One region of the Streptomyces sp. NBC_00094 genome, then DNA from elsewhere that is predicted to be linked to it. Evidence: riboswitches for the same ligand, from Rfam matches in the RefSeq annotation. Region 1 holds a riboswitch; each other region holds the start of a gene.
What was found. Region 1 has a riboswitch for cyclic di-AMP ahead of OG580_RS19080 (M23 family metallopeptidase). Riboswitches for the same ligand answer to the same signal wherever they lie in the genome.

Region 1 (3,266 bases):
GACGGGTCAGGAGAGCACAGGTGGGGCACCCCCTCAAACCAGCGGGCGCGGCGGGCGGCGGGCGCGGCGGCCCGTACGGCGGTGCCCGGCGTTTCCTCCGTGCGCTGCCCACGTTGCTCATCATCGGCGGGGTCGCCTTCGACGTGTCGACGCCGCCCTCGTACACCGCCGCGCCGCTCTTCTCCGCCGCGCCGCTGATCGCCGCGCCCTTCTTCTCGACGCTCACGACCCTGGTCACCGGGATCGCCGCCGTCCTCGCCTCGATCGGGCTGCACCTCTACAACGGCACCGCCACCGAGGTCTCGGCCCTCACCGAGACCCTCACCGTCGTGACCGTCTCCGTGCTCGCGATGCTCGTCAACCGGGTCGTGCGGCGCAGCGGCGAGCGGCTGGCCTCGGCGCGGGTCATCGCGGAGACCGCGCAGAAGGCGGTGCTGCCGATGCCTGCCGAGCGGATCGGCGGGCTGCAGTGCGCGGCGCGGTACGAGGCGGCGCAGGCGGACGCGTTCATCGGCGGTGACCTGTTCGCGGTGCAGGACACCCCGCACGGGGTGCGGCTCGTGGTCGGGGACGTACGGGGCAAGGGGATGGAGGCGGTCGAGGCCGTCGCCGTCGTGATCGGGGCCTTCCGCGAGGCGGCCGAGCAGGAGCGGAGCCTGGAGGGCGTGGCGCAGCGCCTCGAACGGGCGCTGGCCCGGGAGGGGACCCGCAGGGACGGGCTCGACGCCTTCGAGGGGTTCACCACGGCCGTCCTGGCGGAGATCCCGCGCCGGGGCGAGGGCGACGCCGGGGTCGTACGGGTCGTCAACCGCGGTCATCCGCCGCCGCTGTTGCTGTACGTGGACGGGGGCCTGGACGTCCTGGATCCGGCGGAGTCGGCGCTGCCGCTCGGCATGGGCGAGCTGGCGGCGTGGCCCGACCGGGCGGAGGAGCGGCCGTACCCGCAGGGCGCGACGCTGCTGTTCTACACGGACGGCCTCTCCGAGGCGCGGAACGCGGCGGGCGTCTTCTACGACCCGGCGGAGCGGCTCGCCGGGCGGATCTTCCCGGGGCCGGAGGAGCTGCTCGACGCGCTCGTGGACGACGTACGGCTCCACACGGGTGGCGGGTCGACGGACGACATGGCGCTGCTCGCGGTGAGCAGGCCGGCGACGGGGCAGCCGGAGAGGCGCCGGACGATGACGGTGGTGCCGCCGGGCGAGCCCGGTCACCAGGCGTAGTCGAGGGGTGTCACTGCGATAACAATTGACATAACGTCAGATCGCGGCGGTTCGGCCATGCCTTTTCTGAAGGGGGGTCAACTCGGGCGATTCCCCACCAATTCAATGAACGATCACCGGGAACGGCTTGGAATCGGGACCCCCTGTCTATTAACGTTCGATAACGCAGCGCGGTCGTCCCAGCCGTCGCAAGAGGCGGCACCGTGCGCACGCGCCGAATCCTGAAAAGGAACCGGGGAACCACTACTTGGGGTGAATCGGGCCTTTCGCACCTGTGCGACCGTGCCCGTAGGAGACCTTCCTGCTCCGAACCCGTCAGCTAACCCGGTAGGCGAGAAGGAAGGAAAGGAGCGCGCCTTCGTGGCGTCCAACACCCCCGCACCCGAAGCCCCCTTCGATGCTTTCGGTGGCGGTGCGGGTCCTGCCGCTCCGGACACCGAGTGGAACCCCACCGAGGGCTCCCTCCGCGCCGAGAGCCGCTCCGGCGGCCGGCACCGGGTCGTCAAGCAGCGCTCGAACTTCGCCCGCTCCTCCACCGTGCTCGGCGTCGGCGTCATCGCGGCCGTCGGTGCGGGCGGCCTCGCCACCGCGCAGGACAAGCCGCCGGTGGCGATATCGCTCCCCGACCTCCCGGACCTCGACCTCCCGGACGCCAAGGACCTCCCCGGCGTCGGCGAGTTCTTCGCGGACGACAGCGACGAGCAGTACCGCGACTACGCCGAGGGGACCGGCGCCAACGCGAACCCGCTGACCGCCGCCACGTACGTCACCCCGGCCGGCGAGAACACCGACGGCACCGTCCGGACGGCCCAGGCCACCGACACCACCCGGACCACGGTCGGCACCACCGACGCCGGCGAGGTCCTGCGCGCCCGCATCCTCCAGCAGGCCGAACAGCAGCAGGCCACCGCCGACGCCGCCGAGAAGGCCGCGGCGGAGAAGGCGGCGGCCGAGAAGGCCGCGGCCGAGGCCGCTGCCAAGGCCGAAGCCGCGGAGAAGGCGGCCGCCGAGGCGAAGGCGAAGGCCGAGGCGGAAGCCAAGGCCAAGGCGGAGGCGGAAGCCAAGGCGGAGGCCGAGCGGCAGGCCGCGGCGGCGGAGGCCGAGCGCCTCGCCCAGCTCGCCGCGAGCTACTCGATGCCCCTCTCCTCGTACAGCATCAGCGCCACCTACATGCAGTCCGGCTCGATGTGGTCCTCCGGCTACCACACGGGTCTCGACTTCGCCGCCCCCACGGGCACCCCGCTCAAGGCGGTCCACAGCGGCACCGTCAAGTCGGCGGGCTGGTCCGGCTCCTACGGTTACCGGATCGTCCTGGAGCTGGAGGACGGCACCGAGGTCTGGTACGCCCACCTCTCCTCGATGACGGTGGGCGCGGGCCAGACCGTGACCACCGGCGAGACGATCGGCCGCGTCGGCGCCACCGGCAACGTCAGCGGCGCGCACCTCCACCTGGAGATCCACCCCGGCGGCGGCGACGGCATCGACCCGGCGGCCTGGCTCCGTTCCAAGGGCCTCTCGATCTGACGCCCTGAGGTCCCGAGGGACCGAACGGAATAGTCCCGGCGTCGCGGAGGGTTGACCACCTCATGGCCTCCCTCCGCCCGCTGGGCTCCTCCGACCTGCACGTCTTCCCGCTCGCCCTCGGCGGCAACGTCTTCGGCTGGACCGCCGACGAGGCGCAGTCCTTCGCCGTCCTCGACGCCTACGCCGCCGCCGGCGGCAACTTCGTCGACACCGCGGACATGTACTCCGCCTGGGCCGAGGGCAACGAGGGCGGCGAGTCCGAGACCGTCATCGGCCGCTGGCTCGCCTCCCGGGGCAACCGCGACGACATCGTCGTCGCCACGAAGGTCGGCGCCCACCCCCACTTCAAGGGGCTCTCCGCCACCACCATCAAGGCGGGCGTAGAGGAGTCGCTGCGCCGCCTCGGCACCGACCACATCGACCTGTACTACACGCACTTCGACGACGAGACGGTCCCGGTCGAGGAGATCGTCACCGCTCTCGACCAGCTCGTGAAGGACGGCACCGTGCGGGCCGTCGCCG
Region 2 (3,266 bases), 3.6 Mb from region 1:
TCCAAGGCGGGCAAGGCCGTGGAGGTCGCGGCCCGGTTCGCGCCCGAGGCAGGGTCGGGCCGGACGGCCCTGTGGCTGAAGATGACCAACACCTCGGCCGGACCGGTGACCTTCACGATCCGCTCGAACGCCTACCGCTCGGACGGGCCGTGGACGTACACGGTTCCGGCGAACTCCAGCCGCGAGGACTACTTCAACGCGGTGGCCTACAACGGCGGCTGGTACGACTTCACGATCCTCGCCGACATCGACGGCACCTGGTCGCGTCGGTACACGGGTCACATCGAGTCCGGAGCCCCGAGCGTCACCGGCTGACCCCGGCCGACCTCCGCCGCTTTCGGGAGGCAGCCGACTGCCGGGCGACGGTCGAGACCGTCGCCCGGCGAGTGCCTGAGTGGCCGGGGGTACGTCGGCGACCGGCGGCTGCGTCGGCGTCCGGGCGGGTTCGTCGGCGTCCGGGCGGGTTCATCAGCGTCCGGGCGGGTTCATCAGTGGTCGTAGGGTGCGTCAGCGACCGGCGAGCTCGGCGCGGCGGATCGTGGCGTCGAGGAGGCCCACCGCGTCGGCGGCCGTCCGGCCGGGGGCCCGGTTCCACGGTCCGATCAGCTCGCGCCACCCCTGCGACCGCAGCTCGGTCATGATCCAGGCCGCCGCCTCGTTCATGGTGTCCGCGCTCCCGTAGCCGAGGCGGTGGGCGGCGAGGAGGGCGCCGCAGACGCACCGGGCCCCCCGGACGTCGCGCAGCTTGTACGGGGCGTTCTGCCAGCCCCATTCCGTGAGCACCAGACGCGCGTAACCCAGGTGCACCGAGGGTCGCAGCTCGGCCCGGCCGATGCGGCGCCAGGCATGGAGACGGTCCGGGAGTACGGCTCCGATCCGCCCGGGCAGCCGGCGCTCGGCCGGAGCCGGCGGCGGCAGCGCGTCGAGCGCGTCGGCCACGAGCCGGTCCACGGGCACGGAGAGCAGGGCCCGCCAGTCGGCTCGCTCCGGCCCGGGTTCCAGCGTGGGTCTCCACCCGGGTTCCCCCGCGACTTCCGGTGCGGGTTCCCGTGTGGGGGTGGTCCAGTCCGTGACGATGCGCTGCCAGGTGGCGCTCTCGAAGAGGGCGGCCGCCTCGCGATCGAGGGCGTCAGGGCTGGGCGGGGTGGTCGTGGGCGTGGGCGACATCGTGGGACTCCTGGGTCGGGTGGATCCCATCTTTCAAGAAGAATGTCTGGTTTGCGACTTTTAGCCACTCGGGCGCACCCGCCTCACGCCTGCCGCACTCCCACGCGAGCGAAGGGCCCATCAGGGTCAATTTCCGCCCATTTGCTCACCAACGGAATTACATCGCATATTCGGACATTGTTCGCCGGGTGATGCGGTTCACTTTTCCCGCACCCGGCCACGGACCAGAACACCCGGAGGCCGTACCGCGCACGGAAGTTCGGTGGGCCCGGAGCTCGGTCGATCTTGAATTACCGGAATTCGGTGATCCTTTCCCCCGAGAAGCGGATCCTCTCCCCTTGTTATCCGCCGCATTACTGGCCTACGGTCACCCCCATTCGAGCGGAACGCCTAATCCTGCCGCCGCTTGAAACACCTCCCATTTCACCCGACGGCAGGAGCGGGGGACCCACGAATTCGCCGGTCCGGAATCCGGAACGGCTCGGGGTGAAGCCGCGTGCTCGCGGCCGGACATCTCCCGTCCGAACCCGACAGCTCACCCCGCAGGCGCCGGAGAGGAACCGTCATGCCTGCTCACGGTAAGCACCGCCGCCCCCGCCGCCACACCGTCTCCCGTGGCCTCGCACTCGCAGGCACAGGCGGAGTCGCCCTCGCTCTGCCGCTGATCGTCCCCGCCACGGCCGGCGCCGAGACCGTCTCGGCCGCACCGAAGGCCGCCACGACCGCGCCGACCGCCGCTGTCGCGGCACCCGCGGCTCTCGCGGCACCGTCCGCGCCGACCGCGCCCGCCGCCACCCGCACGTACACCGTGGTGAGCGGCGACTCGCTTTCCCTGATCGCCCGGAAGAAGGGAATTCAGGGCGGCTGGAAGTCGATTTACCGGGCCAACAAGGCGGCCGTGGGTGACAATCCGTCACTCATTCACCCCGGTCTCGAACTGACGATTCGTCGGAATTCCGCGAAGGCCGCCCCCGCGCCGGAGAACGCCCGGAAGAAGAGCTCCGCCACGACCGACCGCGCGAGCCGCTCCGAGCGCCGCGCGGCCCCGGCCACCGGTACGTCGGGCGCCTCCGCGGCGCAGGCCGCCCCCGCCGCCGCCCCCGCCCCCGCCGCCGCCCCCGCCGTCCAGGCGGCCCCGGCGGCCGCCACCCAGTACCCCGACAACCTCGACGGCTGGATCCGGGAGTCGCTGGCCATCATGGCGCAGCACGGCATCCCCGGTTCGTACGACGGAATCCTCCGCAACGTCATGCGCGAGTCCTCGGGCAACCCCCAGGCCATCAACCTCTGGGACTCCAACGCCGCGGCCGGCACCCCCTCGAAGGGCCTGCTCCAGGTGATCCAGCCGACCTTCGACGCCTACCACGTGCCGGGCACGTCCACCGACCTGTTCGACCCGGTCGCCAACATCACGGCCGCCTGCAACTACGCGGCCGACCGCTACGGCTCCATCGACAACGTCAACGGGGCCTACTGAGGCCGGAAGTGCCCCGCGAACCAGGAGGTGGCGAGCTCCGCCACCTCCTCCAGGGCACCTGGCTCCTCGAAGAGATGGGTGGCGCCCTCCACGACGGTCAGCCGGTTCTCGCAGCGCAGCAGTGACTGCGCCCGCCGGTTGAGGTCCAGCACGAGCGCGTCCCGGCCGCCCACCACGAGGAGGGTCGGGGCGCGCACCCCGGCCAGGCGGTCGCCCGCCAGGTCGGGCCTGCCCCCGCGCGAGACGACGGCGGCGACGCCGGAGCCCGGATCGGCCGCCGCCCACAGCGCGGCGGCCGCGCCCGTGCTCGCCCCGAAGTAGCCGAGCGGCAACCCGGCGCTCTCGGGTCGGGCGGCCAGCCACTCCGTGGCGCTCACGAGTCGGCCGGCGAGGAGCGGGGTGTCGAAGACATGCGCCCGGTCGACCGCCTCGGCCTCGGTGAGCAGGTCGAACAGCAGCGTTCCCAGGCCCGCCTTGTTCAGGGCGTCCGCGACCGACCGGTTGCGCGGGCTGTGCCGGCTGCTGCCGCTTCCATGGGCGAACAGGACGATGCCCGCCGCTCCGTCGGGCACGGCGAGCCGCCCGGCGAGGGTTGCCCCGGTCGCCGGGATCCGCACGTCCC
Region 3 (3,266 bases), 1.1 Mb from region 1:
GGTGCCCTCCTCGATGCCGCGGGCGAGGCGCTCCGGGTTGGTGACGAAGAGGTCGTCGCCGACGATCTGGACCTTGGAGCCCAGCTTGTCGGTGAGGACCTTCCAGCCCGCCCAGTCGTCCTCGTACAGCGGGTCCTCGATGGAGACCATCGGGTACGCGGAGACGAGCTCCTCGTAGTACTCGGTCATCTCGGCGGCCGAGCGGGACTTGCCCTCGAACTCGTACGTGCCGTCCTTGTAGAACTCGGACGCGGCCACGTCGAGCGCGAGCGCGACGTCGGAGCCCGGGGTGTAGCCGGCCTCCTTGATGGCCTCGACGATGAGGTCCAGGGCGGCGCGGTTCGACTCGAGGTTCGGCGCGAAGCCGCCCTCGTCGCCGAGGCCGGTGGAGAGGCCCTTGCGCTTCAGCACGGCCTTGAGGGTGTGGTAGATCTCCGCACCCCAGCGAAGGGCCTCGGAGAAGGACTCCGCGCCGATCGGGGCGATCATGAACTCCTGGATGTCCACGTTGGAGTCGGCGTGCGACCCACCGTTGAGGATGTTCATCATCGGAACGGGCAGCAGGTGCGCGTTCGGGCCGCCGAGGTAGCGGAAGAGCGGGAGGTCCGAGGCCTCGGCCGCGGCGTGCGCGACGGCGAGGGAGACGCCGAGGATGGCGTTGGCGCCGAGGGAGCCCTTGTTCTCGGTGGCGTCCAGGTCGAACATGGCCTGGTCGATCAGGCGCTGCTCGGTGGCGTCGTAGCCGACGAGCTCCGGGCCGATCTGCTCGATGACGGCGAGGACGGCCTTCTCGACACCCTTGCCGAGGTAGCGGTTGGGGTCACCGTCGCGAAGCTCGATGGCCTCGAACGCACCGGTGGAGGCACCGGACGGAACAGCAGCACGGCCGGTGCTGCCGTCGTCGAGGCCGACCTCGACCTCGACCGTGGGGTTGCCTCGGGAGTCCAGGATTTCCCGGGCTACGACGACGTCGATGGACGGCACGAGCATCTCCTTCTGGGATGTGACGCTGGATGTGACGCAAGGTCGGTGCAGGGTCGCTTGGCCTTGCGACAAGAGCCTAACCGGCTCCGGGGGTCCGGCCGGCCGTGCGCCCGCCCCCTGGGACGAAAAAGGACCCAAGGGCATGCATCCCGGGACGAACGACCCCGGATCTACTGGACAGTAACCGTCAATTCCCCGTGAAACGCGGAAACCCCGGTCCGGCGCGCACGGGGGAGAGTGCGCCGGACCGGGGTGGTCACCGCGGGAGGGTCGTCGGGGCCGGGTGAGCCGCCGGACTCACACGGGCCGCCGGCCTCACTTGAGGTGGAGCTGCTGACCCACGTAGATGAGGTCGGCGTTGTCCACGACGTCCTCGTTCAGGTCGAAGAGCTTGACCCAGCCGCCCGTGACGCCCTGCGCCTGAGCGATCTTGCCGAGGGTGTCGCCGGCCTTGACCCGGTACTCGCCGTCACCCTTCTTGACCGTCTTGCCGGTCGGGGTGGTGAGGGTCTTCTTGGTGGCGGCCTTCGGCGCGGCGTGCTGCTGCGTGGTCTTCTTCGGGGCCTGGCGCTGCTCGCTGCGGGTGGTCGGCTGCTCGGCCGTGCGCTCCTGCCGCGGCTGCTTGACGGTCCGCTGCGGCGCGCTCTCGGTGGCTTCGCCGCTGTACGAGGTGCCGGAGAGGCCCACGCCACAGCTCGGCCAGGCACCCTTGCCCTGGCCCGCGAGGACCTTCTCGGCGATGGTGATCTGCTGGGACTTCGACGCCTGGTTGGCGTTCGGGGCGTAGGCGGTACCGCCGTACGCGGCCCAGGTGGAGCTCGAGAACTGCAGGCCGCCGTAGTAGCCGTTGCCGGTGTTGATGGACCAGTTGCCACCGGACTCGCACTGGGCGACGCGGTCCCACTCGGAGGACGTCGCGGCCGAGGCGGTGCCCGCGGTCATCAGCGGGGCGGCGACGGCGACACCGGTGACGCCGACGAGCGTGACGACCTGGGTGGCCTTGGAGGGACGACGGTGTTTGCCCTTGGCGGAAAACAGCATGGAATTCTCCTCACCGACGCCTACGAGGTGAGCTGTCGGGTTCGGGCCAATGAGTTGCCCGGCCACGTGTCCTTGCACGTGGCTTCACCCCAAGCCGATCGTCGGCCGTCTGTCTCAACGGCCGGGGTCGGCACTTACCTTGGGTCCCCCGCTCCTGCCTTCGGCGCTTACGCGACGACTGTTCCCATCAACCGACGGCAGGATTCGGCGTTTCGGTCGACGGGGCCCGCGGTGGCGAGCGGTTACGACCGTAGACACAGACCCACCGGAAGTTCAAAGAGGCGTATTGCGGAAATATCGCCCCTACTTGCCCTCCGGTGGGGGCTGTTTGCGCAGGTGGGAGGTGACGGGAGCAAAGTTCGCGGACGTGACACGCCAGTTGGGGCGAAGAGACCCATGTCTCACTTGCCCAGAACTGGACATAAGCCCCTGAACTACCCCGCCTGCTCGGCCGAACCGTTCGTCAGGTCAAGGCTCTGACCAGGGACGATGAGGTTCGGATCGGCGCCCACGGTCCCGCGGTTGGCGTCATAGAGGGCGTTCCAGCCCCCGGGGAGTTCGTTTTCCTGTGCAATCTCGGACAGGTTGTCACCGGGCCGCACCGTGTAAGCGCCCGAAGCGTCCTGACTGTCCGTTGCGCCCGCATTCGTCACCCCGTCAGGCGTGGACGCCGTGGCGGAGCTTTCCGCCGACTTGTCCGCCTCCGAAGCGTGTCGTCCGGATTCGGGCGATGTGCCCGTTGCGCCCGTTGCGCCGGTTTCATCCGGAGCCGCCTCGCCCCGGTGCTTGCCGGTTCCGGGCGTGGCCGACGAGGTGTCACCCGTCGACGTTCCGGGCGTTCCGGGCGTAAGGGACGCATCGGGCGTCGCCGGGGTGGTCGGCGACGTCGTCGAGCCCGGGTCCGACGGCGTACCGGGAGTGACCGGCACCACGGGAGCGGTCGGGCTGACCGGCGTCGCGGGGGTGACGGGCACGACGGTCGCGGCGGGGTCCTTCGACGCCTGGCCGGACCCGACGGAGCCGACGGTCCCGGGGGACGCGGCGGATCCGGTCGGCGCGGTGGTCACGGCCGACTCGGCGGCCCTGGCCGCGGCGGAGACCTCCTCGGGGGTGACCGGGACGCCCGCGGTCCGGTTCGACTCCGCGACGGGCCCGGTGGGCGCCTTCGTCGCGGTGGCCGGGCCGGGGTCCACGCCCGTGGCCTTGCCGTCGTTCCTCAGGCCGGCGATCGGCGCGCAGGT

Region 2: another riboswitch for cyclic di-AMP. It lies ahead of OG580_RS35010 (LysM peptidoglycan-binding domain-containing protein); the one in region 1 lies ahead of OG580_RS19080 (M23 family metallopeptidase).
Region 3: another riboswitch for cyclic di-AMP. It lies ahead of OG580_RS14075 (transglycosylase family protein); the one in region 1 lies ahead of OG580_RS19080 (M23 family metallopeptidase).

Annotation. Positions count from the first base shown of each region.
Region 1 covers NZ_JAPEMB010000001.1:4,329,341-4,332,606, forward strand. Annotated here, with positions in the region: gene OG580_RS19075 (PP2C family protein-serine/threonine phosphatase) at 21-1,220, shown strand; cyclic di-AMP (ydaO/yuaA leader) riboswitch at 1,423-1,569, shown strand; gene OG580_RS19080 (M23 family metallopeptidase) at 1,581-2,744, shown strand; gene OG580_RS19085 (aldo/keto reductase) at 2,807-3,266, shown strand, end outside.
Region 2 covers NZ_JAPEMB010000001.1:7,938,584-7,941,849, reverse strand. Annotated here, with positions in the region: gene OG580_RS35020 (phosphocholine-specific phospholipase C) at 1-315, shown strand, start outside; gene OG580_RS35015 (hypothetical protein) at 508-1,167, opposite strand; cyclic di-AMP (ydaO/yuaA leader) riboswitch at 1,545-1,731, shown strand; gene OG580_RS35010 (LysM peptidoglycan-binding domain-containing protein) at 1,733-2,644, shown strand; gene OG580_RS35005 (phosphoribosyltransferase family protein) at 2,638-3,266, opposite strand, start outside.
Region 3 covers NZ_JAPEMB010000001.1:3,272,834-3,276,099, forward strand. Annotated here, with positions in the region: gene eno (phosphopyruvate hydratase) at 1-990, opposite strand, end outside; gene OG580_RS14075 (transglycosylase family protein) at 1,300-2,025, opposite strand; cyclic di-AMP (ydaO/yuaA leader) riboswitch at 2,028-2,201, opposite strand; gene OG580_RS14080 (transglycosylase family protein) at 2,460-3,266, opposite strand, start outside.